One region of the Cryobacterium sp. MP_3.1 genome, then DNA from elsewhere that is predicted to be linked to it. Evidence: riboswitches for the same ligand, from Rfam matches in the RefSeq annotation. Region 1 holds a riboswitch; each other region holds the start of a gene.
The links. Region 1 has a riboswitch for thiamine pyrophosphate ahead of RCH12_RS04190 (hypothetical protein). Riboswitches for the same ligand answer to the same signal wherever they lie in the genome.

Region 1 (9,786 bases):
CACGCCGCGGCGGATGACGCCGGCGCCGCCGGTGTGCTCCTCGCCCTCTTCGCCGGTGAGGGCGGAGACGTCGAAGCGGGGCATGTCGATGGCGGCGCTCCGGCCGTCGTGGTCGGGGCTGTCGGCGATGGAGAGCAGCGGGTCGACGCCCTCCAGGTCGAGGTTCCACTTGCCGGCGTCGGTTTCGCTGAACCGGTGGCCGAGTGAGCCGTTGGGCACGACCGCGTGGCCGACCTGGTCGAGCAGCACGGGCTTGAAGGTGGCGCTGGCGACGGTGGAGGCCGTGTCGGGCAGGGCATCCGCGGTGAGGAACTTACCGGGCACGTAGGCGTCGCCGCGCGGAGTGAGGGTGATCAGGTAGGCGGAGTCGCTGAACTTCTTCATGTAGTCCACGAACTGCGGGGTGCGCCGGTCGACGAGGAATTCCTTGAGCACGACGTGGCCCATGGCCAGGGCCAGGGCGCCGTCGGTGCCGGGGTGCACGGCCAGCCACTCGTCGGCGAACTTGGAGTTGTCGGCGTAGTCAGGCGAGACGGTGATAACTTTCTGACCGCGGTAGCGGGCTTCGACCATGAAGTGCGCGTCGGGGGTGCGGGTCACCGGGACGTTCGAGCCCCACATGATCAGATAGCTGGAGTTCCACCAGTCGGCGGATTCGGGCACATCCGTCTGGTCGCCGAACACCTGCGGGGAGGCGACGGGCAGGTCGGCGTACCAGTCGTAGAACGAGAGCATGGTGCCGCCGAGCAGGGTGATGAACCGGTTGCCCACTCCATGGGAGACGATCGACATGGCGGGGATCGGCGAGAAGCCGGCGATCCGGTCGGGTCCGTAGTTCTTGATGGTGTGCACCTGGGCGGCGGCGACGATCTCGGCGGCCTCGTCCCAGCTGGCGCGCACCAGGCCACCCTGCCCGCGGGCACTCTTGTACGCCGTGGCGCTCTCCGGGTTGCCGGTGACCTCGGCCCAGGCGAGCACCGGGTCGCCGGTGCGGGCCTTGGCCGCGCGGTACAGCTCGAGCAGTACACCGCGCACGTAGGGGTAGCGCACCCGGTTGGGCGAGTAGGTGTACCAGCTGAACGCGGCGCCGCGGGGGCAGCCGCGGGGTTCGTACTCTGGCGAGTCCGGACCCACGGAGGGGTAGTCGGTCTGCTGGGTCTCCCAGGTGATGATGCCGTCTTTGACGTACACCTTCCAGGAACAGGAGCCTGTGCAGTTCACGCCGTGGGTGGACCGCACCTCCTTGTCGTGGGTCCAGCGGTCACGGTAGAACGAGTCGGCGTCGCGGCCGCCCTCGAGGAACAACGAACGCAGGTCTGGGGAGGTTTCACCGCGGCGCAGGAACCGGCCGAGGTTGAGGATTGAGTCGGTGATGGGGCCGTCGCTGCCGGGTTTGGCGGATGTGGCCCCGGCTCGGCCATTTCGTGAAAAGACAGAATTCTTGACTGATTTCACGGGGATCTCCTAGCGCTGCCGGCGTCGCCACGGTCAGCGATGCCCTCTGCGCAAGTCTCCCGAGTGCGGAAGACCGCTACAACCGGGAAACGCCGTTAATAATCAGCGGGAGCGTAAATGACCACAGGCGGCACCGCCGCGGCCGGCTCCAGGACCCGCTCGAGCAGGTCGAGGGTGCAGATGTCCGGCCCGACCAACGGATGCAGCCGGTCGGCCCGCAGCGGGCCATCCGTCTGTTCGAGCAGCGTCTTGATCAGGCCGAAGTGCACAGTGCACACCTCGGGGTGCAGCTTCACCATCTCGCTGTACGGACAATCGTGCAGGTGCACGTGGGTGCCGTCAGAGTCGTGGTCGGAATCGAAGCCGCTGGCGTCGAGGTGGTCGTCGAGCGCGTCCATCTGGCACTGGCGCGGGGAGGTGTCGACGGTTTCGAGGGGCAGGAGCCTCCGCACGAGGTCACCGCGGCGCTGTGCGGCTTCGGCCTTGGCCGCGCGCACCGAACCGGGCTCGGCGGAACCGGCCGCCGCGCTGTAGAGCATGCGGGGGCGACCCTTGGTCTCGCGGGTCTCCGGCTGGCAGGTGATGAAACCATCGTCGACCAGGCGCTGCAGATGTTCTCTGGCGGTGTTGGGATGCAGCCCGGCCGCCTCGGCGAGGTCGCCGACGGTCATGGTTCCGCGACGCTGCAGGTGCAGGAGCAAAGTGATCCTGCTGATCGAGGCGAGCGTGCGATAACTCGGGGCGGAGCGGGGAACCATGGAGCCCAGTATGGGCCACCGTCCAATCTGGCGGTACCCCCTGCCCCTGATCGGGCGCCAGCTTCTGCTCGCCAGATGCCGTGAGTCGCCATCAGGAGAGGCGAGCCTGGTCCCGCCGGCAGGGTGGTCGCGGCGACGGAGGAGCGCTAGGGTCTGCGCGTGACGACGGATGAGCACGGGTGCTGCGCGCCCGCACACGAGGTGATACGCCAGGCCCGGCTGGCCGTGGGCGTAGACGATGCGGAGGCACCCCCGGGCACAGCCATGTCCCAGCTCCCCCCGGCACCGGCCGCTCCCGGCTCACTCGTCCGGCATCACCTCGACCAGGCGCTGGTGCCGGCGCAGGTCTTCGCCATGGGCGACGCCGACGGCGCGGGCAATCCCGGCGACGGCGAGACCCCCGTGCACGAAGTGCGGCTGGATGCCTTCTCCATTGACACGACGACGGTCACCAACGCCGCCTTCGCCCGGTTCGTGGCCGATACCGGGTATCGCACCGAGTCGGAGTTGTTCGGCTACTCCGCGGTGTTCCACCTCGCGTTGCAGGCCGACATCGATGACGTGGTCGGCCAACCCCCGCAGACACCCTGGTGGCTGGGGGTGCGCGGCGCGGACTGGGCGCATCCGGCCGGCCCCCGTTCGTCGCTCGACGGGCTGGCCGAGCATTCGGTGGTGCAGGTGAGCTGGAACGACGCGCTGGCCTACTGCGCCTGGGCGGGGCGACGGCTGCCGACCGAGGCCGAGTGGGAGTGCGCGTCGCGCGGCGGGCTGGCCGGCCGGCGCTACCCGTGGGGCGACGAGTGGGAGGAAGGGCAGCGCTGCAACATCTGGCAGGGCCGGTTTCCCGCGGTGAACACCCTGGCCGATGGCTGGCTCAGCACCGCCCCGGTGCGGGAGTTCGCGCCGAACGGCTACGGCCTCTGGCAGAGCGTGGGCAACGTCTGGGAGTGGTGCGCCGACTGGTGGGCGGAGGGCTATTACGCGCACTCCCCCGCCGAGAATCCGGCCGGCCCGGCGACGGGCGAGCAGCGTTCGATGCGCGGCGGCTCGTACCTCTGCCACGACTCCTATTGCAACCGGTATCGCAACTCCGCTCGGGCCTCCAACACCGCGGATTCCGCGGCCGGCAACGTGGGCTTCCGCACCGTGGCGCTGACCTGATCCGGCGCCGCCGAGGCACAACTCGTGCTCGATTCCGCCGGCGTGGCCGACCGCCTCGTCATTCCGGGGCGATCGCCGGTCGGCGGCTGGGAATCGCAGGAGTCATGCATCCGCGGGTGCGGATGGTTGTGGTCTGCTACCCCGGCGCGTGCAGCTGGGGCGCGTCGAAGAAGAGCAACTCGAGGGCCGCCGACCGCGCGAACACGGCGCGCATGAGCGCCCGGTCGACGGCCGTCGCGGTGGCCGCCGCGGTGTCGGTGAGCAGGATTGCCTGCCGGGTCGCGGCCGCGAACCCCTCGTCGGCGTAGGTCTCCAGCCAGTCGGCGTACGGATGCGCCGCATCGCGCCGGCTCGCCGTGAAGCCGGCGTGCAGGCGCTCGCCGACATCCGCGTAGAGCCAGTAGCAGGGCAGGACCGCGGCCAGCAGCACCGCATAGTTGCCTGCCGCGCTGACCGCGACCAGGTGGTCGACGTAGGACCGGGTCACCGGGCCGGGCGCCGGGCGCGTGTCATGGCCGGTCAGCCAGGTGCGGTGCAGCTCGAGTTCCACCTCGATGCAGTTGGCGGCGCCGGTAGCCCAGAATTCCCGTTCGGCGGGGGTGGGCGCCAGGACGCTCGCCTGCGCCAGCACCCGGGAGTACGCGGCGAGGTAGAGGGCATCCTGGGCCAGGTAGTAGGCGAAGTGGCCGGCGGACAGGCTGCCGTCGCCGAGTTCCGCGATGAAGGGCAACGCATCGATGGCGGTGCGGGTTTCGGCGATGTCGGCCCAGAGCAGCCTGCTGAACGGTTCGGTGCGGCCCGGCTCCGGCCGCAGATCCGGGTCGGCATCCCCGCGTGATTCGGCGGCGTGAACGTTCATGGCGACATCCCTTCGCTAGTGCTAACTAGTCAGGTTCGACGGGTTTGGATCTCAGCGTCCGCATCCGGCGGAGGCACCCCGTGTCGCGTCCCACCCTAGCGGCCGGCAGGGCCGAAAGACTCTCGAATGCACCGGGCGCCGAACTGTACGCTGGACAGGCTGCTGCATTCTTCACCGGGTGAGCACGCGCTCCATGGCCGACGGGCCACCGGTCGTCGGCGTCGTCCTGGAAGGACACCGCACCATGCCTGACACCCCGACCGACACCACCATCGCGCCGCCCACGGTGTTGATCCTGGCGATCACGGCCTGCCCAACGGGCATCGCCCACACCTACATGGCTGCCGAGAAACTCGACGCGGCCGCCACCGAACTCGGCTACGAGATCCGGGTCGAGACGCACGGGTCCGTCGGAGTCGAAGGCACCTTCAGTCAGGCCGACATCGACCGCGCCGACGCTGTCGTCGTCGCCGCCGACACCCAGATCGACCTGTCCCGCTTCGGGGGCAAGCGCATCGTCTCCACCCGCGTCTCCGACGGCATCCACCGCCCGGCCGCGCTGATCGCCGAGGCGCTGGCCGCCGCCCCCACCGGCCGCGCCGCCGTGACCACGGATGCCCCGGCGAGCGCCGGGAAACGCGACATCGGCGGTTTCATCTACCGCGCGCTGATGAACGGCGTGTCGTACATGATCCCGTTCGTCGTCGTCGGCGGGCTTCTCATCGCGATCTCGCTGTCGATCGGCGGCGAGGCCACCCCGCAGGGACTCGTGATCCCCGAGGACAGCTTCTGGTTCACCATCAACCAGATCGGCGTGCTCGGCTTCACCCTGATGGTGCCGATCCTCTCCGGCTTCATCGCCTACGCGATCGCCGACCGGCCCGGGCTCGCACCCGGCATGATCTGCGGTTGGATCGCCACGACCGGCTCCTTCTACAACTCCGAATCGGGTGCCGGTTTCATCGGCGGCATCGTCACCGGTTTCCTGGTGGGCTTCGTGGCGCTGGGCATCAAGAAGATCCCCGTGCACCGCTTCATCAAGCCGATCATGCCGATCCTGGTCATCCCCGTGATCACCACCCTCGTCGTCGGCGGACTGTTCGTGCTCGCCCTCGGCCAGCCGATCGCCTGGGTGTTCTCCTCGATGACCGACTTCCTCTCCAGCCTCGACGGCGGCAGCGTCGTCGTGCTCGGCCTGATCCTGGGCGCGATGGTCGCGTTCGACATGGGCGGCCCGATCAACAAGACAGCGTTCCTGTTCGGTTCCGCGCTGATCGCCTCCGGCAACCCGGGCCCGATGGGCATGGTCGCCGCGGCCATCGCCGTGCCGCCGCTGGGCATGGGGCTGGCCACGGTCATCCGTCGCCGGTTCTTCACCCCGGTGGAACGCGAGGCCGGCATCGCCGCGCTGTTCATGGGCTTCTTCGGCATCACCGAGGGCGCCATCCCGCTCGCGGCGGCCCGCCCGCTGCAGGTCATCCCCGCGAACGTGCTCGGTGGCGCCGTCGCCGGTGCCATCGCCGCGATCGCCGGGGTCACCAACGCCGTGCCGCACGGCGGCCCGATCGTGGCCGTCTTCGGTGCCGTGAGCGGCGTGCCGATGTACTTCGTCGCGATTCTCTCCGGTGTGGCCGTCACCGCTCTGGTGTCGGTGCTGCTGATCGGCATCTCGGTGCGCAAGGTCGTGCCGGCGGATGCTGCCGCGGTTGCGGTCGCCGGTGCCGCTGCGGATGCCGCTGTGCCGGTTGCCGCGCCGGGTGCGGTGCCGCCCGTGGCTGCGGCGCCGGTTCGTGCCGCGCCTGCTACCGCCGAGCCGGTGGCCCCCGCCCCGAAGACCGTGCTCGACTACATCGACGAACGCACCATCGTGCTCGACATCGACGAGACCGACCGGGACGCGGTCATCCGTCGTCTGGCCGGTCTGATGCAGACCACCGGGCGGGTGCTCGACGTCGACGCCGTCGTGCAGGCGGCCAGGGACCGTGAGCTGATCAGCACGACCGGCATCGGCGAGGGCATCGCGATTCCGCACGCCAAGTCCGACGGCGCCACCTCCCCGGTGCTCGCGTTCGCGCGCAGCCGGGACGGCGTTGACTGGAACTCGCTGGACGAGGCCCCCGCGCACCTGATCTTCATGATCGCCGTGCCCGAGGCCGCCGCCGGCACCGAGCACCTCAAGGTGCTCGCCCAGCTGTCCCGCAGCCTGATGAAGCCCTCGTTCCGCTCCTCGATCGAGATGGCGGCCACCCCGGCCGACGTGCTCGCGGCACTGGCGTCCTCGGTGCGGCCGGCGACTCCCGCCGCGCACTGACCCCCCTCCTGGACCGCAGGTCGGGGCGGACTTTTTCGGGAAACGCCGCCGCGCGAGCCTGCGCAACCCGGCGTTTCTCGAATTTCTCCGCCCTTACGTACCGAGTTCGGCCGAGGTCGGCTCGGCCGGCGCATCCGTCTGACCCGCCCGGGTTGTTCGCAGGGCGATGCCCGCCGCGGCGAGCCCGAGCGAAGCCAGGACGAGCACCGTGTGACTCCAGCCCGAGGTGGCGAGGACCGTGCCTCCGCCGGCCGCGGCCCAGGTGCAGCTCCGGCCGAGCGGCCACCAGGAGAAGCTGCCGGTGACGACGCCGGCGCGCTCCGACAGCTCGGCGAGGGGAGAGAACGGCCCCTCCACGGCGCAGGCATAGTCCAGGCCGCCGTGCACCGCAACGAGGTACGCGCCGGAGGTGGCGATAGCGGCCAGACAGAGGCCGGCCGCGATGAGGACGGCACCGAATCGTGAACGCTCCGAAGCGGACAGTCGCTGCGTCCCGATGCCCCGAGGGAGGAGCGCCGTACGCCCGAGGAGCACCGCGATGAGGCCGATCCAGAGCGGGCCACCGGCCAGGGTGAAGCCGAGGATCGCGGCGGCGAGGACCGCGGGACCGCCGGCAGCGCCCGGTTCACCGGGAATCCACTCGGCCACGAGCAGCAGTGACAGCGCCGCTGAGGCCACTCCTGCGTATCCGGCGAGCACGCTGCGCCCGCCCAGGCCCCAGCGACCGGTCGTCGGCGAGAACACCAGAAGCAGGGTGAGTGTGACGGTGCCGGCGAGAACGGCGATCGCTGCCTGGCTGGGATAGGCACCGGCGACCGCCGCCCAGGCCTCCCCCATCGCCGCGTCCCTGCTGAGGGCGATCATCAGGACGGCCGTCGCGGCGACCGCGACCGCCGCGAGCATAACCGTCAGGGCAAACCGCGCGGCGATTAGCGGGCTGATCAGGTGCGCGGTGGTCCCCATGTCTGCACGTTAGCGCAACGGCGACGACCTCCGGGCTGCGGCTGCCCCGGCGTTCAGCCCACAGCCGGCGCCGCGTTCCGGTGCGCCGTGCTGCTAGCCGGACTCCTGCTGCGAGCGGGCGATGAGGGCGCTGGTGTGCGCACCGACACCGCGGCGCAGCACCTCGGCAAGGTTGTCGACGGTGTCGACGTCGCGGCGGATCGACGCCGTGGCGGGCAGCTCGAGCGGCACGTGGCCGGCCGCCTCGTGCGCGGCACGGGAGCCGGGCCCGAACCGGGGCGTGAGCGTGATGCCGGCGCGGGCGAGCAACGTGGTGGTGCCGGTGCCCTCCTCGTCGGCGACCATGGCCAGGTCATGGGCGGCTGCGGCGGTGAGGGTCGACTCGACGTCAGCGACGGTGAGCGCGGGCAGGTCTCCGGTGAGCACCGCGACGCTGCAGAGCGGGTATTGCTCGTGCGCCACCCGGATGCCCTCGCCGATGGCCGCGTTGAGCGGGTCGCGAGGTGCCGCACAGTTCCCCTTCGCGGGTCCCGAGGGGCTGTTCTGCGGCAACTCGGCAGCGCCGGTCTTGCGAGTTGCCGCACAAGCGCCCGTCCCGGCATCCGAGGCGGATGGGTGCGGCAGCTCGGGAACGATCTGGGCGCCCAGCGCCTCGAGCGGCGCGGCGGCAGCGGGGTCGGCGGTCACCACGAGAACCTTCTGCACCATCTCGGCGGCCAACAGTGCGGCCACGGTGTCCAGCGCGAATGCTTCGGCGAGCTCCCCGCGGGCCGGGAAGGTCTCCGGTAGCGCGCTCAGGCGGCTCTTGGCGCTCGCATTGCCCTTGACGGGCACCACGCACACCCACCTCACGCGGATGCGGTTCCGCGAGCAGCCACGTGAGGCCCACTGCTGCGCTCCGAGGGGGCCTCAACCGGCAACTCACCAGAGCGGTCGTCGGCGGCAGCATCCGGCACCTCATGATCGCTCGCGAGCTCACCATCCCCACCCGGGTCGGTCGGCGTAACGGATACACCGACCCCAACGGACGCACCGGCCCCAGCAGCAGCAGCCAGCCCGGCCGTATAACCCTCCGCGTACGCCTCGGCGCTGCCGACGCGGAACATGTCGCTCGCCCCGTCGCGCACCAGCCGGCGCGCGCCGCGATCCCCCGCGTCGATCGCGCCCACCAGGTGGCCGAGGCCGCGGAGCACGGCGACGGGGTTGCCGCTGGTCTTGCCCTTGATCAGGTCGGCGGCGCCGGCGATCTCGTCCGCGACCGCGGCGACGGTGACGTCGAGGCGGCGACCGTGCGCATCCATGCTGCCACGTAGGTCGTCGAGCACGGCCACGCCGGCAGCGCCGATGGCGATGTCGGTCTGGCCGTCCCGCCACGGGCGGCCAACGGTGTCGGTGATCAGCACCCCGAGATGCAGCCCGGTGGCGGCGCGGAGGGCTGCGCAGAGGCCGCGCGCGGAGGCATCCGGGTCGACGGGCAGTAGCAATACAGTGCCGTGCTCGACGTTGCTGGCGTCGACACCGGCGGCGGCCATCACCAGGCCCTGCCGGTTTTCGACGATGCGGGTGACCCCGCCCGGATGCGCACGGGTCGCGACGACCCGTACGGTCTCGTCGGCGATGGCCTGCTCCCGGTCGGTCGCGGCCACCTGCCTGCCCTCGGCCTTGGACACGATCTTGCTGGTCACGGCCAGGATGTCACCGTCGGCCAGACGGGACGCGGCGGGACCGGCGACGGCCAGGATGGTCGCGGCCAGGTCGTCGCCGGCCCGGACCTCGCCGATTCCGGGCAGCACGAACACCTCGAGCCGGTGGCGCGCACCGTCGGCCGCGGAATGCATGGCTACCGGGCGAGCTTCGGCAGCACGTCGCGGCCGAAGACGTCGATCCACTGGCGCTGGTTGCGCCCCACGTTGTGCAGGTAGATCTTGTCGAAGCCGAGGTCGACGAACTTCTGGATGTAGGCACGGTGGTCGTCGGGGTCGGCGGAGATGATCATCCGGCCCTCGAAGTCCTCCGGACGCACCAGTTTTGCCATCTGCTCGAATTCGAACGGCGAACGGATGTCGCCCTTGGGGAACTTCATGCCGCCGTTGGGCCACTCGTGCAACGCGTTGGCCATGGCCTCCTCGTCGGTCTCGGCCCAGCTCATGTGCAGCTGCAGCACCTTGGGCATGGTCGACGGGTCCTTGCCGGCCTCGCGGGCGCCGTCGTCGAACTTGCCGAACAGCATCGAGATCTTCTCGAGCGGGGCGCCGACGGTGATGAGGCCGTCGGCGTGC
Region 2 (9,786 bases), on a different contig from region 1:
GGAACTGGGTTTCACCGAGATCTGGGTGGTGGAGGACTGCTTCTTCCGCGGCGGCATCGCCCAAGCTGCGGTGGTTCTGGCCGCCACCACGACCATAGTTGTGGGAATCGGGATCCTGCCCGCCGCGGCCCGGAACCCCGGCTTCGCGACCCTCGAGATCGCCACCCTCGCCGAACTTTTCCCGGGTCGACTGCAGGTGGGCATCGGGCATGGCATGCCCGTCTGGATGCGGCAGACCGGCAGCTGGCCGACCAGCCCCCTGGCCATGCTCGCCGAGAACATCGACCTCATGCGTGCCCTGCTGCGCGGGGCCTCCATCACGACGGCCGGCCGCTACGTCCAGGCGGATGCCGTGGCCTTGGCCGGTCCGCCGTCCACGGTGCCGCCGATCCTCGCGGGCGTGCGCGGACCGAAGTCCCTGCGACTGGCCGGCGCCTGCGCCGACGGGGTGGTGCTGGCCGAGCCCGTCACCCCCGAGTACCTCGCTGCCGCGATCGGTGCCCTCGATGCCGGCCGCGACGCTCCGCCGGAGGGCTTCGGGTTCCCCGGCCTCCGGCCCCCGTCGGATGCCCGCCACGTAGTGGCCTACAACGCGGCCGCCGTCGACGAGGACCCCGTCGTGGCCCGCAATCTGGTGCGCCCGGCTCTGGAGTGGATCGGCGACCCCGATTGGGCCCCGCACATCACGGTGCTGCCCTTCGCGGAGGAGTTCGCCGCCCTGCGCTCGGCCAGCGCCAGCCGGGCTGACTTCGCGGCGGCGATGCCCGAGAGCTGGGTCGATCAGCTCGCGGTGGTCGGCACCGCCGCATCCGCTCGCCGCCGCATCGATGAGCTGCACGCCGCCGGAGCCACGAGCGTTGTCCTCATCCCGGCCGGTCCCGACCCTGTGAAAGCGCTGGAGTCGCTGGCGACGGTCCTGTCGGTCCGGGCGGGTGCCGCCTAGGCTGACACCAAAGCGAAGGAGCAGACTCATGGGATTTCTCGATCGCCTCCTGGGCCGACCCGAACAACCGGAGCCGGCCCGCACCGCGCCGGCCCCGCAGCGCACCGACGACGAGATCGCCGTGGAACGCTACCGGTACCTCTTGCGCACCGCACCGCCGGAGACCATCGAACAGGTGCACACCGAAGCGTTCAGCAAGCTCACCGACGAGCAGCGCGACCTGCTCTTCCAGCAGCTGACCGAGAACGCGATGGAGGGTGAGCGCCCGGCGAACGCCGAACCGGCCACCCTGGCTAGGTCCGCCACCCGGGCCGAACTCCGCCAGCCGGGCACCCTGGACCGGGTCTTCGGCGGCGACCAGGCCGGCGGCCGGCAGGGCCCCGGCTTCGGCAGCATGCTCGGCGCCTCCCTGCTCGGTACCGTGGCCGGCTACGTCGTCGGCTCGGCACTGGTGGGTGCGTTCCTGCCCGATATGGGCGGCGAGGGGGATGCGGCCGGTGACGGCGGCACCGACCCGGGCGCCGAGACCACGGCGGACTCCGGCGATTCCGGCGGCGATTTCGGTGGTGACTCCGGCGGCGGTTTCGGTGGTGACTCCGGCGGATTCGGCGACTTCGGCGGCGGTGGAGATTTCGGCGGTTTCTAGCTCGATGCCGACCCCCTCTGCCTGTACTCTCGAAGGTAGCTTCGAGTTGATTCCGGCCCGAGCGGCAGAAGGGTGTGGTGCGGCGTGAGCAGGCAGGATGGCAGCGACCGGCAGACCACCGGCGCCGACGTCGACGACACAACCGCCACCATGCTGCACATCGACATGGATGCGTTCTTTGCGTCCGTCGAGTTGCTCGACCACCCCGAACTCGTGCACCTGCCCGTCGTCATCGGCCACCGCTCCGGTCGGTCCGTGGTGACCGCAGCCAATTACGTCGCCCGCAAGTACGGCGCCAATTCGGCCATGCCGATGGCCATCGCCCTGCGCCGCTGCCCGGCCGCCATCGTGCTCGAGCCGCACATGGGCCGGTACGTGGAGGTGTCCCGCCAGGTGATGGGCATCTTCACCGACATGACGCCGATGGTCGAGCCGCTCAGTATCGACGAGGCGTTCCTGGATGTCGCGGGCGCCCGGCGTGTGCACGGTTCACCCGCCGAGATCGGGCGGGAGATCCGCGCCCGCGTGTTCGCCGAGACCGGACTCACCTGCTCGGTCGGCGCCGCGTCAACCAAATTCGTGGCCAAGCTCGCCTCCGGACGGGCCAAGCCCGACGGGCTGCTGGTGATCCCCGCGGAGGACACCATCGCTTTCCTGCATCCGCTGCCCGTCGGCGCCCTCTGGGGTGTGGGCGCCAGCACCGAACAGACGCTGCTGGGGCTCGGGCTGCGGCACGTGAGGGATATCGCGCACGCCCCCCTCGAGATGCTGCAGCGTGCCGTCGGCGTCGCCAGTGCGCACAAATTGCACGATTTGTCCTGGGGCATCGACCCGCGCACGATCAACCTCGAACGCGAGGAGAAAAGCGTCGGCCACGAGGTGACCTTCGAGCATGACGTCACCGATGTCGCCCGGTTGCGCAGCGAACTCCTCCGCCAAGCGGATGCGGTGGCCGCCAAGCTGCGCGGCAACGGCCTCGTCGCGCGCACCGTGGTGCTCAAGCTCCGCTACGCCGACTTCAGCACGGTGACCCGGTCGCGCACCCTGGCCGAGCCCACCAACGTGGGCCGGCGGATCTACGAGGAGGTCGCCGCGAGCTTCGACGTGCTCGCCGCCCGCGGAATCCGGGTGCGCCTGATCGGGGTGCGGGCCGAGCAACTCGGCTCCGGCGACGGCGCCGGCATGGGACTGTGGGACGATGACGACGACTGGCGGGAAGCCGAACTGGCCGTGGACACCGTCACCGCCCGGTTCGGTCGGGGGATCGTGCGGCCGGCCTCGCAGCTGGGCGGCGGGAGCGCTCCGAAGCGCGATGTGCATCCGTTCGGAACACCGAACGCCGCGACGCCGCAGGGGGAGGGGGAGTAGCCTCTCACCATGACTAATCTCGCCTTGAAGCTCGCAGAAAACGCACGATCCATCGGCGTCAGGTCGGCTTACGGAGACCCCGTGCAGATCGAGGGCGTCACCATCGTTCCGGTGGCCCTGGTGCAGTACGGCTTCGGCGGTGGCGGCGAAGGTGACGAGTCCGCGGCGGCCGGCGGTGGCGGCGGTGGCATGGCCATCCCGATCGGCGCATACGTGAAGTCCGGCGGAGCGGCCCGCTTCGAACCGAATGTGATTTCGCTGCTGGCCGTCGGCATCCCCTTCGTCTGGGTCGCCGGCAAGGCCATCGCGCGGATCATCCGCGCGCTCAAGCGCTAGCACCCGCAGCGAGATCGTCGCGCGCAGAAAATGTCGCGCGACGACGTGCAGTGCCCGGATGCGCCCGGGGAGTTCTATACTCGAAGCTGAACACGGGAGTCCGGTGAACCGGGCTGAGAGGAAGCTACTTCAGCTTCGACCGTCGAACCTGATCTGGATCATGCCAGCGCAGGGAGGCTTCTCAATCCCGTGCCCAGTATTCCTCTACGGAAAGGGCACGTACAGTGCACGCGTCAATCAACACCCAGTCTTCCAGGACTTCGTCCGCCGCCACTCCCGCCACGTCGCGTAAACCGCGGGTGCTGAAATGGCGGGTCGTCGACATCGTCGTGGCCAGCGTCATCGGCGTCGCCAGCGGCGTGATCTTCTGGGCATGGGGCCTGGCCTGGTCGCCGCTGAGCGCGCTCCTGGCCTTCACCCCCGGGCTCGAAGGGCTCCTGGCCGGCGGCTGGCTGTTCGCCGGGGTGCTCGGCGGGCTCATCATCCGCAAGCCCGGTGCGGCCGTCTACACCGAGGTCGTCGCCGCCGTCGTCTCGATGCTCATCGGCACCCAGTGGGGCTTCTCCACCCTGATCTGGGGTGTCGTCGAGGGGCTGGGCGCGGAGATCGTGCTGGCCCTGTTCGTGTACGCCAACTGGCGCCTGGGCGTCGCCCTCCTGGCCGGCGCCGGCGCCGGCATCGCCGTGGGTCTGCTCGACACCACCTTCACCAGCTACGCGGCCCTCGACATCGGGCCCAAGATCGTCTACCTGGTTTCCGCCGTCGTCTCCGGCACAGTGCTCGCGGGGCTGCTGTCCTGGCTGGCAGTGCGCGGACTCGCCCGCACCGGCGCGCTGAGCAGGTTCGCCGCCGGTCGCGAATCGGGCCGGACCGACCGGGTCGACACCCAGCCCGCCCGGTGACCCGCACCGGATGCCCGCTCCGCGTCGCCGAGGCCCGGCCGTGACAGGCGCCAGGGTCACGGCCTCCGGCTGGGGCTGGCGGCACGCCGGCCGGTCCCGCCCGGCGGTCTCCGGGCTCGATCTCGACATCCGCCCGGGGGAGCGGGTGCTCGTGCTCGGACCCAGCGGCGCCGGCAAGAGCACACTGATGCACGCTCTCGCCGGTGTGCTCGGCGATGACGAGGACGGCGACGAGACCGGCGAACTCCTCATCGACGGCCGCCGCCCCAGCGCGTCCCGCGGCCGGGTGGGCCTGGTGCTACAGGACCCGGACTCCCAGGTCGTGCTCGCCAGGGTGGGCGACGACGTCGCCTTCGGCTGTGAGAACCTCGCCGTTCCGCGCGCCGAAATCTGGCCGCGAGTCGGTCAGGCCCTCGCTGACGTGGGCCTGGACCTGCCTCTGCGCCACCCGACCAGCGCGCTCAGCGGCGGCCAGAAGCAGCGCCTGGCCCTGGCCGGGGTGCTGGCCATGCGCCCGGGCCTGGTGCTGCTGGACGAACCCACCGCCAACCTCGACCCTGACGGTGTCGTCGAGGTGCGCGACGCCGTGCTGCGCTCCGTGGAGGCGTCGGGTGCGACCCTCATCGTGATCGAGCACCGCGTCGCGGTCTGGGAGCACGTCGTGGACCGCATCGTGGTGCTCGACCCGGCCGGGGGCATTCTCGCCGACGGACCCACCGACAGCGTACTCAGCGCCGAAGGGGAACGGCTCGCCACCGCCGGAGTGTGGATACCCCGGTTCCCACCCGCGACGCCCGACCGGCGCCCCCGCTCCCACGCTCCCGGCGCGGAGGTCCTGCTCAGCGCCGATGACCTCGCCGTCGGACGGGTGCCGTTCGCCCGCAGACAGGCCGTCGTCGTCGCACAGGGCCTCGACCTCGCCCTGCACGCCGGCACGGCCACGGCTCTCACCGGACCCAACGGCACCGGCAAGTCGACTCTCGCGCTCACCCTGGCCGGGCTTCTCGCCCCCGCCGGCGGGCGGTTGACCGCAACGGATGCCCTCGCCGCGGGACTCGGGCCGCTCCCGCACCGATGGCGTTCCCGCGACCTGCTGGCGCGCATCGGTACCGTCTTCCAGGACCCCGAGCACCAGTTCCTCGCCGGGAGCGTGCGTGCCGAGCTCACCATCGGCCCCCGCGCCCTCGGTCTGGCCGGGGCCGAGCAAACGGAGCGAGTGGACGCGCTGCTGCACAGACTGCGGCTGGACCACCTCGCCGACGCCAACCCGTTCACTCTGTCCGGCGGCGAGAAGCGTCGGCTGTCCGTGGCGACGGTGCTGGCGACCCGGCCGCGGCTGCTCGTGCTCGACGAACCCACCTTCGGGCAGGACTCCCGCACCTGGGCCGAGCTGGTGCGCCTCCTCGCCGAACTGCTGGACACCGGCACCGCCGTCCTGGCGGTCACGCACGATGAGCAGTTCGTGGCCGCGCTGGCGGATGCGCGCCTCACCCTGGTGCCGGGAACCGGGCCGGCGAGTGGCCGTAGCGTGACCGCCGGGCTGCGCGCGCCCGCCGGAAGGGAGGCGTCGTGAGCCTGATGACGCCGGAGATCCGGCCCAGTGCGATCGCCGGAGTGAACCCGGTCGCCAAACTCGCCGTGGCGCTGCTGATCAGCTGCGCCCTGATGCTGTCCATCGATTGGGTCTCGGCCGCGGTCGCCCTCGCACTCGAGGCTGTGCTGCTGGCCTGGTGCGGGCTGAGCGCCCGCCAGTTCTGGCTTCGCACCGCACCGGTGTGGATCGCCGTTCCCTTCGCCGTGCTCACCACCGTGCTCTACGGACAGGACTCCGGCGCCATGCTGTTCAGCGCCGGCTTCGTATCGGTGACCGAGGGGTCCGTGGCCCTGGCCCTGGCGATCGGGTTGCGGATCCTGGCCATCGGCATCCCCGGGATCGTGCTGTTGGCCACCACCGATCCCACCGACCTCGGCGACGGCCTCGCGCAGGTGCTGCGCCTGCCGGCCCGGTTCGTGCTCGGCGCCCTGGCCGGGCTGCGCCTGGTGGGCATGTTCATCGACGACTGGCACTCCCTGGCCCTGGCCAGGCGGGCCCGCGGGGTGGGCGACGGCGGCGGCCTGCGCGGCCGCGCCCGCCGGTTCGGCGGACTCGCCTTCGCTCTGCTGGTTCTTTCGGTGCGACGGGGCAGCAAACTCGCCACGGCCATGGAGGCCCGGGGTTTCGGCAGCGACGAACCGCGCACCTGGGCCAGGGAGTCGGTCTTCGGCGTGCGCGACACACTGGTCGTCCTCATCGGGGCTGCCATCGCCGCCGCGGCGATCTCGGCAGCCGTTCTGGCGGGGACGTGGCATTTTGTGCTCGCCTGACCTGGTCGCACCGGTGCTCGCCGCCGTCAGGGCGCTGAACCGCAATCCAGTCGGCGACCGGGCCGTGATCCTCATCGACGGTCCCAGCGGCGCGGGCAAGAGCACCCTCGCCGACGCCGTGCTGGCCGCCTGGCCGGGACCGGTGGCGCCGACACTGGTGCGCCTCGATGACATCTACCCGGGCTGGGGCGGGCTGGACGCCGCCATCGACCACGTCGGCCGGCTGGTGCTCGGCGCCCGGCACGCCGGCCGGCCGGCCGCCTGGCAGCGGTACGACTGGGCGGCGGCGGTCCCGGCCGAATGGCATAGCGTCGACCCCGACCGGCCGCTCGTGATCGAGGGCTGCGGTGCCCTGGCCCGGGCGCATGCGTCCCTGAGCGACGTCAGGGTGTGGCTGGATGCCGACGACGGCATCCGCAAGCGGCGGGCGTTGGCCCGCGACGGCGGCGGGTTCGAGGCGCACTGGGACCAGTGGCAGCACGACTGGGAGTCCTACCGAGCCCGGGAGCGGCCCCAACTATCGGCCGGCGTCAGTCTCACGGGCACCCCGCCGGGCGCGGACGCTCCGGCGGCGCCTGAGGCGAAAACCGGGCCTGAGCAGTAAGTTGGGGTCATGACTACCCCGCAGAGTGAGAACACCGAGTACACCGTGGAATTCATCGACGGCCCCCTCGAGGGCCAGACCGACAGCCGGGTGCTCCTGCACGGCAAGCATGACGCCCGGATCAGCATGGTCGCCGCCGTCGACAGCATGGAATCGCTGTTCTGGTACGACGAGGTCGACAGCCGAGAGGTGCAGGGCAAGCTGCACGTGCGTTACGCCTTCGACTCGTCGGACAGCGATCCCGTCGAATCGGACGACGCTCCGGTCTGAACCGGTCACGCCGAACCGGTCACGCCGAACCGCTGACGCCGAACCGCTGACGCCGAACCGCTGACGCCGAACCGCTGACTACCAGCTGGCGACGAGGGCGCTGACCACGGGGACCGGGTGCAGCAGGCGCCAGCCCGGACCCGGGTCGGTCAGACTGGTGTCGAGTTCCAACGTCGACGAGACGCTCTCACCGAACGCATCCACCGTGACCCGGCCGATCTTGGCTCCCGCACGGCCCGTCGTGACGTCGTCGAGCGTCACGACAGGGTCGGTGCCGGCGGCGGCCTGCCAGCCGAATCGGGTCTTGGGGGTGGCGACGACGGCATCGGCCGAATCGCCCCACGCCGTCGTGAGGGTCGCGTATCCGTCACCCTCCGCCAGGATCGGAAGCTCCGTGACCCCGGCCCGCGCCGACGCCATCAGGGCCGTCAGGTCGGCCGTGAGGGTGTCGTAGTCCGGTTCGCCCAGGAAGGCACCCGCGAAGGTGAAGGCCTTCTCGCCGGCGACGACGGTGCCGGTGAAGAGGAAGCAGACCCCGCCGGAGTCGGTGTAGCTGCGCGAGATACCGGTGATGCCCTCTTCGGGCAGGTACTCCGTGGTGTTCCTGACGCCGCGCTGGCCGACCAGAGCGGATGCCGGCTGCGCGATGATGTCCGCGATCACGGGGTTCGTCGCGGCCAGGCCCGCGACGCGCGCCAAGTCGGTGCCGGTCCCGGCGCTGCCGTCGAGGAGGCCGTTGGCGTCGACCACCGTGGTGTTCGGCATGCCGTTGGCGGCCAGCCAGGCGTTGGCGGCGGTGAGGTAGGCATCGACGGAGCCGAACGCCCAACGGGCCAGGGTGTCGGCGTGGTTATTGCTGGAGCCGAGGATCATGGCCTGCAGCATCTCGCGCTCGGTCCAGCTCTCGCCGGGGAACACGATGACGGTGCGGGCATCCTGGGCCGTGTAGTCGAGGTAGTCCTGGTAGTCGGCGGTGACCAGGGAGTAGGCCGGTCCGGGTTCGCCGGCCGCGAGGGGCTTGGCGTCCAGCACGACGAGGGCCGTGATGATCTTGGCGGCGGATGCCATCGGCACCGGGTCGTTGCCGCCGCCGATGGCAATGGTGTCCACGCCGAGCGTCGCGGGTGCAGGCTCGGCGGCGTCGCCGCCGGTCGCGGTGTCGTCCGTAGCGGTGTCGTCCACTGCGGTGACGGCGAGCAGGCCGCTGGAGCCGGCGGCGGGCAGCACCGGGGTGGACGCCGGCACGGCGCTGGTCGGCGCGGTGACGGTGACCGTGGCGCTGGGCAGCGGGCCGAGCAAGGTGGCCGGCCCGTACACGCCGATCATCAAGATCACGAGAGTTCCCACCGAGATGCCGAGGACACGGCCAGGTCGAAATCTACTCATGGTTCAGGGTAGCCGACCGCGCTCAGGCTGCGGCTCACGCCCAACCCAGCTCGTGCAGCCTGTCGTCGTCGATGCCGTAGAAATGAGCGATCTCGTGAACAAGGGTCACGTGAACCTCGTCGCGCAGCTCGTCCAGATCCTCGACGATGGCCAGCAGCGGCTCACGGAACAGAATGATGCGGTCGGGCATCTCGCCGAAACCGTACTGGCCGCGTTCGGTGAGGGCAACGCCGTCGTAGAGGCCGAGGGTGTCCAGGGTGCCGTCCTCCGGACGGTCCTCGACGACGAAGATCACGTTCTCGAGGCCGTCGACCATGTCGTCGGGGAGCAGGTCGAGCTGATCGATGACGAGGCGTTCGAAGTCGTCGTGGCTGAGCGTGAGCATCCACTCAGCATGCCATGTGGTGCACGCAAAAAGTCCCGGCCTGTCGGGCCGGGACTTCTTGTTTCTTTGGGGTGAGTAACGGGGCTTGAACCCGCGACCTCCTGGACCACAACCAGGCGCTCTACCAGCTGAGCTATACCCACCAAGTGCCGCTCCACTTTCTCAAGCGAAGGCAACTCAAGAATTCTATTACACGTTTTGGGTGAAGATGTTCACAACGGCCGTTGCGTGCGATTTTGCTTCCGCACTCGTGGGTCCGGGGTCGGCCACGAAGACGCTCTTGCGGTAGTAGGCGAGCTCGCGGATGGACTCGAGGATGTCGGCGAGGGCGCGGTGGCCGCCGTCCTTGGCCGGCGCGTTGAAGTAAGCCCGCGGGAACCAGCGGTGCGCGAGTTCCTTGATCGAGGACACGTCGACGTTGCGGTAGTGCAGCTGCTTGTCCAGGCGCGGCATGTACCGGGTCAGGAACGCCCGGTCGGTGCCGATCGAGTTTCCGGCCAGGGGCGCGCGCTGGTCTTCGGGAACGAAACGCAGGACGTACTCGAGCACCTGGTACTCGGCCTCGGCCACACTCACGCCGTT
Region 3 (9,786 bases), on a different contig from region 1:
CACCACCCGGCGCTACCACCCGGGGGTGCACGCCCTCGAGGTGCAGGTGAACGGGGCGGCCTGGGGCCGGGTCGAGTTCACGCTGCTTCCCGAGGACTGAGCATTACCTATAGTCTGTAGTTTATAAACTGCGAGACTTAGGAAATTTGATGAAGCGTCCCGGATTGACCGAAGCCCGGCTGGTCCAGGCCGCCGCCGAACTGGCCGACGAGACCGGACTGTCCGCCGTGACGCTCTCCGCCCTCGCCCGCCGCTTCGACGTGCGCCCGGCGAGTATCTATTCGCACATCTCGGGGCTCGACGACCTGCTCGACCTCACCGCCGCGTTCGCCCTGCAGGAACTCGCGGACGGTCTGGCTGAGGCCCTGCCCGGCAAGGCCGGCCGGAGCGCCCTGTTCGCGTTCGCGAACGCCCACCGCGACTACGCCATCGCCCACCCCGGCCGGTGGCAGGCGGCGCAGCGCCGCGTATCGCCGGAGGCTGCCGCCCAGAGCGCGGGCGGGCTCATCGCCCGCTCAGCCCGGGCCATTGTGAGCGGCTACGGCCTCAGCCCTGACGACGAGGTGCACGGTGTGCGGCTACTCGGCAGCGCCATCAACGGCTTCGTCGCGCTCGAGTCCGGCGGCGGCTTCGACCACTCGGATCCCACCGCGGCTTCGAGCTGGACCCGGGTGCTCGACGCCATCGACACGTCGCTTCGGAACTGGCCCACGACCGACACGCAGCACCCCGACCACTCAACCGATTGAGACTTCGTATGCTCCCCCTCAGTACCGCCACCATCAAGGCCACCTTCGTGAACGCCTCCCGCAAGGTCGTGTCCGACATCACCCTGCCGCCCGGCTTCGACCAGCTCGACTGGGCGCAGCTGGACTATGTCGGCTGGGTCGACCCCAAGATGAAGCGCCGCTCCTACGTCGTCGTCCCCGTCGACGGCGAGCCTGTCGGCATCGTCCTCCGACAGGCGGATGCCTCCCCACGCCGTCGCGCCCAGTGCTCGTGGTGCCGCGATGTGAAACTGCCCAACGAGGTGGTGCTCTACAGTGCCCAGCGGGCCGGGGCGGCCGGCCGCAACGGCGACACCGTCGGCATCCTGGTCTGTGAGGCGTTCCAGTGCTCCGCCAACGTGCGGAAGCTGCCGTCGATGGCCTACATCGGTTACGACGTTGCCGCCGCCCGGGATGACCGGATCTCGATGCTGCGCGCCCGGTCGACCGGATTCGTGGGCGAAGTGATTCGCCCCGGCGACTGAACCTGGAGCCGGGCGCGGGAGTCGGCGCGCCGATCAGCTGAACGACGACTCGACAAGTTCCCGCCATCCGGCGAGCCCGCCCGTGCGGAACGCCCGCCGTTGCTGCTGGGCGCCCGTTCCCGTGCGCCGCACCTGCTCCACCAGCTCGGCCACCCGGGGCCGGTCCCCGGTGCTCTCCAACGCGTCGCCGACGGAGCGCAGCAGACTGTCGGTGACCGCACTGGCCGGGGCCAGCTCCCTGGTGGTGGGATCGAGGAGCTGGCCGCGGATGCCGTCGCGGGAGGCGTGCCACAGTGCGGCGTCGAGCAGTTCGGGCTCCACCGCGGGCGGCGGCGCCCCACGCTCGCCCGCGGCCATGCCGGTCACGACCAGGGCGCGGGCCACCGCCGCCAGCAGCATCGTGGGCGCCAGGTCGAGTTGGGCGTCGGCCACCCGCACCTCGAGCGTGGGATAGCTCTCGGACAGCCGCGCGTACCAAGCCACCGTGCCGGTGTCGACAGTGGCTCCCACACCGACCAGACGCCGGATGCGCCGGTCGTAGTCGTCGGCGTCGGTGAACGCCGGCGGACAGCCGGTGGTCGCCCAGCGGCGCATGATCACCGCCCGCCAGGAATCGAAGCCGATGTCCCGGCAGCGCCAGAACGGCGAATTGCCGGTCAGCGCCATCAACGTGGGCAGCCAGACCCGCAGATGATTGAGGGCGTGCACCCCGGCCTCCCGGGTGGGCACGCCCACGTGCACGTGCGTGGCGCAGATCTGATGGTCCCGCACGACCCCGCGCACTCCGGACCCGATCCGGTGGTACCGGGCCGCGTCGGTGAGGGTCGGCGCCGCCGGGGCGTCGAAGGGCGTGCCGGTTCCGACAGCCAGGACGCCGCGCTCCCTCGCCACCGCAGCCAGCTCGCCTCGAAAGGCGGCCAGGTCGGCCTCGGCCTCGGTCAGCTCGGTGAAGACCGCCGAGGCTCGTTCCACCTGTGAGGCCAGGAACTCGCGGGTGACGAGTCCGGGCGCGCGAGCCCGGGGCGGCAGATCGCCCAGGATGGTGTCGGCCATACTGACCGGCCGCAGGGAGCGCGGGTCGACGAGAAAGTACTCTTCCTCGATGCCAAACGTCACCATGTGCAGCCTCCGGGAGCCGGATCGGCGGAGCCGGACAGGAACATCCTGTCACCGGGAGGCAGGTCAGGGAACACCTCACCGAGCGGTCAGGAATTTAGGTAAGGCTATACTTACCAAGGCCCGCATCGCGAGGAGCCGTCACTTTACGCTCAGCACCGTCAGGAGTTCCCATCACTACGAAAAGGACGCACGCCCTCGTGGGCCTGCTCACCGCCGTCGCGCTCGCCACCCTGTCGGGCTGCGGCGCCTCCGAGGAGATCGACTCGCCGGCGGCCCTGGCCGTCGCCAGCGACGGGAAGACGGGGTATCCCCTCGTCGTCTCGAACTGCGGCTCCGAGCAGACGTTCGAGGCCGCCCCGGAGCGCGTGGTGTCGTTGGACCAGAACTCGACGGAGATCCTGCTGTCGCTCGGCCTGGAAGAGCGCATGGTCGGCACCGCGTCGTGGACCGACCCGGTGCTCGACTCGCTGGCCACCGCGAACTCGGCGGTACCGCGGCTGGCCGACAACGCGCCCACCTACGAGGTGCTGTTGGGCACCGACCCCGACTTCGTCACGGCCTCGTTCGGTCGCCACTACGCCGACGCCGGGGTCGCCAGCCGCGAACGGCTCGCCGAGACGGCCATCGGCTCCTACCTCTCGCCCACCGACTGCGACAACGGTGTGAGCGTCAACGGCGGCGGAACCCGCACGACGGCGCTCAAGGTCGACGCGTTGTACCAGGAGATCCGCGAGCTGGCCGAGATCTTCGACGTGACGGACCGGGGCGAGGCGCTGGTCAGCGAACTCGAAGGGCGGGCCGCGGCGGCCTCCGACGGCCTGGACTTCGACGGACACTCGGTCATGTTCTGGTTCGCCGACACGAAGACGCCCTACATCGCCGGCGGCCTCGGCTCAGCGGCGCTCCTGGCCAGCACCACGAACATGACGAATGTCTTTGCCGACACCGCCGACGATTGGCCTGCCGTTGGCTGGGAGAGCGTCGTCGACGCCGACCCGGACATCCTCGTCCTGGGCGATCTGCAGCGCGACCGCTTCCCCGGCGACCGTCTCGACGAGAAGATCCAATTCCTCGAGAGCGACCCCCTCACCAAGAACCTCGAGGTCGTGCAGGAGCAGCGCTACATCGCCCTGCACGGCGCCGAGATGAACCCGTCCATCCGCTTCGTCGACGGCCTCGAGAAGATCCGTGCCTGGTGGGACGAGCACAAGGACGCGCTCTGAGCACCGTTGAAGCCGCCTCGGTGACCCGCGGGCGGCCCCTGCCGCGCGCGGTGCTCGCCCTGGCCCTCGGCCTGCTCGGCCTGGTCGCGATCGTGCTCTCGGTGGGCGTCGCCGTCACGCTCGGCCCCGCGGATGTGTCCCTCGTCAACGTGCGCGACATCCTGTTGAACCATCTAGCGTTGACCGACATCCCGGTGCGCGTCTCGGAGGATGCGATCGTCTGGCAGGAACGGCTGCCGCGGGCCCTGGTCGCAGCGGCGTGCGGGGCCGGGCTCGGCCTGAGCGGGGTCATCCTGCAGTCGCTGCTGCGCAATCCGCTTGCCGACCCGTTCGTGCTCGGGGTGTCCTCCGGGGCATCGACGGGGGCGGTGCTCGTCGGGGTTCTCGGCATCGGCGGCGGAGCCATCGGGCTCTCCGGCGGCGCGTTCATCGGCGCCCTGGCCGCGTTCGGCTTTGTGCTGCTCCTCGCCCGGTTCTCGTCCGCCGGCACGGCGGGGGTCATCCTGGCCGGCGTCGCGAGCACCCAGCTGTTCTCGGCGCTCACCTCCCTGGTCGTGTTCGCCTTCGCGGACTCCGACGAGACCCGTGGGGTGATGTTCTGGCTCCTCGGCTCGCTCGAAGGCATGCGCTGGGACGACGTGGCCCTCAGCTCCGGCGTGGTCACGGTGGGCGCCCTGATCTGCCTGGTCTGGGCGCGATCGCTCGACGCCTTCGCGTTCGGTGAGGATGTCGCCGCGTCTCTCGGCATCCACGTCGGGCGCACCCGGCTGATCCTGTTGATCGTCACGGCCCTGTTGACCGCCACCCTGGTGAGCATCGCGGGCGCCATCGGCTTCGTCGGCCTGGTTCTGCCGCACGCGGCCCGCCTGCTCTTCGGCCAGCGCCACTCGAGGGTCATCCCGGCCACGATTGTGCTCGGCGCTGTCTTCATGGTGTGGGTGGATGCCGCGTCCCGCGTCGTCTTCGCCCCCACCCCGCTGCCGGTCGGCGTGGGCACCGCCCTCGTGGGCGTTCCCGTGTTCGTGCTGTTGCTGCTGCGGAACAAGGGCAGGGGCAGGGCGTGACACTCGAAGCGCACCGCGTGAGCTGGCGGCGAGGCGGCACCCTCGTGATCGACGACGTGACCCTCTGCCCGCTGCCCGGCTCGACGGTGGGTCTGCTCGGCCCGAACGGCTCCGGCAAATCCTCCCTGTTGCGCCTCCTCCAGGGCGTGTCGGCACCCGATACCGGCAGGATCACGCTCGACGGGGCCGACCTCACCTCGGTGCGTCGCCGCCACGTCGCCCGAACCGTGGCGACCGTCACGCAGCACGCGGAGACCGAGGTGGACATTCTGGTACGGGACGTCGTGCGGCTGGGCCGCACGCCTTACCGGTCGCTCTTCGGCGGGGACACCGCAGACGATGCGCGGGCGATCGACCGCGCACTGGCGCACGTGGGTCTGACCGACAAGGCGGACCGACTCTGGCGCACGTTGTCGGGCGGGGAGCGCCAGCGCGCCCACATCGCGCGGGCTCTCGCGCAGGAGCCGACCGAGCTGTTGCTCGACGAGCCCACCAACCACCTCGACATCCGGCATCAGCTGGAGCTGTTGGCCCTCGTCGCCGACCTGCCGGTCACCGCGATCGTGGCCCTGCACGACCTGAATCTCGCGGCCACCTTCTGCGACAGTGTGCTTGTCCTGCAGGACGGACGCGCGGTCGCCGGGGGCAGCCCGCGAGACGTGCTCACGCCCGAGCTCATCGGCGACGTCTACGGGGTGCGGGCCCGGGTCGCCGAGGACGCGGTGACGGGCCGCTCTCACGTGCTGTTCGATCCCACCCCGCTCTGACGGCCGCGCCCCGCGGCGGCCGGCGTCGGAGGGTCTAGGCCGTGTCCGCCGGGCGCCGGTAGAAACCGGCCAGCGCCGCGGTGAACGCCTGCGGCTGCTCCACCCACGGGTAGTGCCCGGCGCCGGCGATGGTCACTGCACGACCGTTCGTGAACAGGTCCGCGACGGCCAGCACCGGGGCCAGCCCGGTCAGGCCGTCGTCGGCGCCCGCGACCACCAGAACCGGGCAGTGCACCTGCGCCAGGCCGATCAGGATGCCCGCCGGGTCGGCCCCGGCGAAGAACAGGTCCTGCGCCGCGGGATGCCAGGCGCCGGTCGCCTCGTGCTCCCGGGCCTGGGCCGTCCACCGCGACCAGGCGATCGGGGCGAGGTAGGGGAACAGGTGGTTCAGGTCGGAGGCGGTCTTCGCCGCCGTCGCCGCGATCCGGTGCGCGACGTAATCGGCGTACCAGGGCTCGGCGCGGTGCCCCGTGATGATGTGCGAGCTGTCGTCGGGGACGGTCACGAGCCACTGCGCGGGCGGGGTGAGCAGGCACAGGCTCGCCAGCCGATGAGGGTGGCGGGCCGCATAGGCGAGCGCGACGCGGGTGCCGGCCGAGTGGCCGAGCAGCTCGATCTCGGCCAGCCCCAGGTGCCGGCGGAGCGCCTCGACGTCGTCGGCCAGGGCGGGCCAGGATGCGGCGGGCGCGGTGGGCGATGGCGACGACGCCCCCACGCCCCGCTGGTGCAGCACCACGAGGGTGCGCAGGCGGGTGAGCCCGGCCAGATCGCCCAGGTACTCCGGATGCCGGGCCGGCCCGCCGGCCAGCACGACCAGCGGCGGGCGCTCAGGCGCGCCCGCCGCATCCGGGGTCAGAACGTCGTAGTGCAGAACGGTCTCATCGTGCGACGCGAAGCTGGGCATGACCCCACCGTACCGAGCCGCCCACGCTGAGGCCGGGTTAGAGCTCGAAGGGGAAGCCGAGGTCGTCGGGGTAATCGCCAAGCGCGGTGAGCTGGGCGGCGGCGCGCTGCAACGCGGCGAGGGCCAGGCCGAGGGTACCGGGGCCGAAGCTGACCCTGGAGACGCCGAGTTCGGCCAGCCGGGCCAGGGGAACGGCGCCGGGGTTCCCGATCACGGAGATGCGGCCGTTCACCTCGTCGAGGGCGCGCTTGACCTTGTCTTCGTCGCTCAGGCCGAGGAAGAAGATCACGTCGGCGCCGGCGTCGAGATAGGCGTTGGCACGCTGAACGGCCTCGGCCCACTCGCCGCCGCCCGCGAGGGTGTCGACGCGGGCGTTGATCACCAGCGGCACCCCGGCCGCCTCGGCGCCCTCCCGCGCCGCGGCGACCCGGGCGGCCGCGGTGGGGATGTCGAACTGCGGCGCCTTGGTGGCGCCCACGGAGTCTTCGATGTTGATGCCGGCGGCCCCGGCCTCCTCGATCAGGCGGCGCACGTTGCGGGCGACCCCCGCGGAATCCGCCGCGTAGCCCTTCTCGAAGTCGACCGAGACGGGCAGGTCGGTCGCTCCGGTGATAATGCGGGCGGCGATGATGGCCTCGTCGACGGTGAGGCCCTCGCCGTCCGGCAGGCCGCGCACGTTGGACACCGAGTGCGAGGCACTGGCGAGGGCTTTCACGCCCGGGGTCTCGGAGACGATCTTGGCGGTGATCGCGTCCCACACGTTCGTGACGATCAGTGGCGTGCCGGGCACGTGCAGGGCGTTGAGGAGTTCGGCCTTGTTCAGCAGTGTGGTTGTCATCGGTCCAGTGTGCCGGGTGCGCCGGTGTAAACGCTGGAGGGTTTCAGACAAAGACAAAGACGCAGCGCTGTCAACCGTGTATACACGTCGCCGCTTTGGTCTTAGCGTGAGATCTACACCGAGGGAGATGTCATGCAGGCTCACACCCTCACGGTCGGCGAGCGCCTGTTCCGATTGCGCAGCTCGTGCGACGTGACCGCGCTCGTAGCAGCCCTCACGGCCGCCGTCCGGCAGGGTGGCGGAATGGTCAGGCTACCCGTCGTCGGCGATGTCGGTGTGGAGGCGCTCGTGTCACCTGGCGTCAGCGTGGTGCTGGAGACCTTCGAGGTGGATCCGCTCGCGCTTCTGGACCCGGCGGTGCCGGTGCCGTGGTTCGCCGTCGACGATTTCGACTACTAGTCCGGGTGTGAACAATCCGGCCGCTAGGGTTTCGGTAGTGACACGGGGTGCCCTGCCAAACGGCCGGGGCTGAGAAAACACCCGTTGAACCTGATCTAGTTCGTACTAGCGAAGGGATGTCCCGGATGACCATCCGTCTGACACCAGAGAATGCTGCCCATCTGCTCGGCCGTCTGCGCGAGAGCCAACCTCTCGTACAGTGCCTCACCAACGCGGTGGTGACCAACTTCACCGCCAACGTGCTGCTGGCCCTGGGAGCCGCGCCCGCGATGGTGGACGTGCCCACCGAGGCCGGACCGTTCGCCGGGGTGGCCTCCGGAGTGCTGGTGAACGTGGGCACCCCGCACGCCGAGCAGCGCAGTGCGATGCTCGAGGCCGCGTCGGCCGCACACGCCGCCGGCACCCCCTGGGTGCTCGACCCCGTCGCGATCGGCGTGCTGCCGGTGCGCACCGGGCTGGCTCGCGAGCTGCTGCACTTCCGGCCCACGGCCATCCGCGGTAACCCGTCGGAGATCATCGCCCTGGCCCAGCTGGGCACCGGCGGCCGAGGCGTCGACGCCACCGACTCGCCGGAGGGCGCCGCCGACGCCGCCGCCCTGCTCGCCCGCAGCACCGGAGCGAGCGTAGCCGTGTCCGGCGCGGTCGACCTCATCACCGACGGTTCGCAGACCATCCGGGTGGCCAACGGTCACGTGCTGCTCACCCGGGTCACCGGCGGCGGATGCGCGCTCGGCGCGGTGACCGCCGCCGTGCTCTCGCTCGTCGACCGTGACGAACCCGGCGCAACGCTCGCCGCGACCGCCGCCGCCACGCTGCTGTACACCGTCGCCGCCGAACTCGCCGCCGCCGACGCGGCCGGGCCGGGCAGTTTCGCGGCGCACTTCCTCGACCGGCTGCACTCCCTCGACGGCGCCACCGTCATCGACCGGGCGCGGCTGGCGTGAGCGATCTCTCGCTCTACCTCGTCACCGACACCGCCCTGTGCGGTGCCAGGGGCGTGCTGAGAACCGTGATCGACGCCGTCGCCGGCGGCATCACCACCGTGCAGGTGCGCGACAAGACCGGGTCGGACGACGACGTGCTGCGCCTGCTGCTGCAGGTGGCCGACGCGGTCGGTGACCGCGCCACCGTGGTCGTCAACGACAGGGTCGACGTGTACCTGCGGGCGCTCGCCGAGCGCGCCGCCGTGCACGGCCTGCACGTGGGCCAGGGCGACGAAGCCGTGGCCAGAGTGCGCGACAGGGTCGGCTCCGACGCGATTGTGGGCATCACCGCCAACACCCCGGCCGAGCTCGACAGGGTCTTCGCGCTGCCCGCCGGCACCGTGGACTACCTGGGCGTCGGCGTCATCCGGGCCACCAGCACCAAACCCGACCATCCGCCCGTGCTCGGGGTGCCCGGCTTCGCCGCGCTGGCCGCCACGAGTGCGCTGCCCTGCGTCGCGATCGGCGGCATCGGGCTCGCGGATGTCTGGCCGTTGCGCCGGGCCGGGGCCGCCGGGGTGGCCGTGGTGTCGGCCGTCTGCGCCGCTCCGGATGCCCGTGCCGCCGCCAGCGCCCTGCACCGGGAGTGGACCCGATGACCGGGCCGAGGGAGATCCCCCGGGTGCTCAGCATCGCCGGCACCGACCCCACCGGCGGCGCCGGGATTCAGGCCGACCTCAAGAGCATCGCCGCCAACGGCGGTTACGGCATGGCCGTGGTCACCGCGCTCGTCGCCCAGAACACCCGCGGGGTGCGTTCGGTGCACATCCCACCGGTGTCCTTCCTCGTGGAACAGCTCGACGCGGTCAGCGACGACGTCACCATCGACGCCGTGAAGATCGGCATGCTCGGCCAGGCCGACCTCATCGAGACCGTGGCCGCGTGGCTGGCCCGGGTGCGGCCATCCGTGATCGTGCTCGACCCGGTGATGATCGCCACCAGCGGCGACCGGCTGCTCGACGCGTCCGCCGAGGCCGCGCTCCGCGCCCTGGTGCCGCTGGTGCACCTGGTCACCCCGAACCTGCCCGAGCTGGCCGTGCTCGTGAACGAACCCGAGGCCGCCGACTGGGCAGCGGCCCTCGAGCAGGGCGAGCGGCTCTCCCGCGCCTGCGGCACCCGGGTGCTGGTCAAGGGCGGCCACCTGGCCGGTCCGGCCTGCCCGGATGCCCTCGTCGACGCGGCCGGCACCGAGCCAGGGCGGGCCCGCATCGTGCAGGTCTCCGCGCCGCGCATCAAC

Region 2: another riboswitch for thiamine pyrophosphate. It lies ahead of RCH12_RS09215 (ECF transporter S component); the one in region 1 lies ahead of RCH12_RS04190 (hypothetical protein).
Region 3: another riboswitch for thiamine pyrophosphate. It lies ahead of thiM (hydroxyethylthiazole kinase); the one in region 1 lies ahead of RCH12_RS04190 (hypothetical protein).

Annotation. Positions count from the first base shown of each region.
Region 1 is NZ_JAXCHV010000004.1:42,536-52,321, reverse strand. It holds gene RCH12_RS04205 (nitrate reductase subunit alpha) at 1-1,374, opposite strand, end outside; gene RCH12_RS04200 (helix-turn-helix transcriptional regulator) at 1,551-2,213, opposite strand; gene RCH12_RS04195 (formylglycine-generating enzyme family protein) at 2,478-3,374, shown strand; gene RCH12_RS04190 (hypothetical protein) at 3,511-4,233, opposite strand; TPP riboswitch at 4,224-4,324, opposite strand; gene RCH12_RS04185 (fructose-specific PTS transporter subunit EIIC) at 4,412-6,544, shown strand; gene RCH12_RS04180 (hypothetical protein) at 6,638-7,507, opposite strand; gene RCH12_RS04175 (2-phospho-L-lactate guanylyltransferase) at 7,601-8,344, opposite strand; gene cofE (coenzyme F420-0:L-glutamate ligase) at 8,356-9,345, opposite strand; gene RCH12_RS04165 (TIGR03557 family F420-dependent LLM class oxidoreductase) at 9,348-9,786, opposite strand, start outside.
Region 2 is NZ_JAXCHV010000011.1:39,867-49,652, forward strand. It holds gene RCH12_RS09195 (LLM class flavin-dependent oxidoreductase) at 1-943, shown strand, start outside; gene RCH12_RS09200 (hypothetical protein) at 972-1,589, shown strand; gene dinB (DNA polymerase IV) at 1,674-2,957, shown strand; gene RCH12_RS09210 (hypothetical protein) at 2,967-3,293, shown strand; TPP riboswitch at 3,377-3,485, shown strand; gene RCH12_RS09215 (ECF transporter S component) at 3,593-4,195, shown strand; gene RCH12_RS09220 (ABC transporter ATP-binding protein) at 4,206-5,768, shown strand; gene RCH12_RS09225 (energy-coupling factor transporter transmembrane component T family protein) at 5,765-6,559, shown strand; gene RCH12_RS09230 (ATP-binding protein) at 6,546-7,163, shown strand; gene RCH12_RS09235 (hypothetical protein) at 7,173-7,433, shown strand; gene RCH12_RS09240 (D-alanyl-D-alanine carboxypeptidase family protein) at 7,512-8,819, opposite strand; gene RCH12_RS09245 (metallopeptidase family protein) at 8,854-9,204, opposite strand; tRNA gene RCH12_RS09250 (tRNA-His) at 9,272-9,347, opposite strand; gene orn (oligoribonuclease) at 9,394-9,786, opposite strand, start outside.
Region 3 is NZ_JAXCHV010000026.1:3,084-12,869, forward strand. It holds gene RCH12_RS14335 (hypothetical protein) at 1-100, shown strand, start outside; gene RCH12_RS14340 (TetR/AcrR family transcriptional regulator) at 150-749, shown strand; gene RCH12_RS14345 (FBP domain-containing protein) at 758-1,252, shown strand; gene RCH12_RS14350 (carboxylate-amine ligase) at 1,286-2,371, opposite strand; gene RCH12_RS14355 (ABC transporter substrate-binding protein) at 2,569-3,594, shown strand; gene RCH12_RS14360 (FecCD family ABC transporter permease) at 3,567-4,658, shown strand; gene RCH12_RS14365 (ABC transporter ATP-binding protein) at 4,655-5,425, shown strand; gene RCH12_RS14370 (alpha/beta fold hydrolase) at 5,460-6,329, opposite strand; gene RCH12_RS14375 (isocitrate lyase/PEP mutase family protein) at 6,367-7,167, opposite strand; gene RCH12_RS14380 (hypothetical protein) at 7,300-7,566, shown strand; TPP riboswitch at 7,600-7,700, shown strand; gene thiM (hydroxyethylthiazole kinase) at 7,692-8,510, shown strand; gene thiE (thiamine phosphate synthase) at 8,507-9,148, shown strand; gene thiD (bifunctional hydroxymethylpyrimidine kinase/phosphomethylpyrimidine kinase) at 9,145-9,786, shown strand, end outside.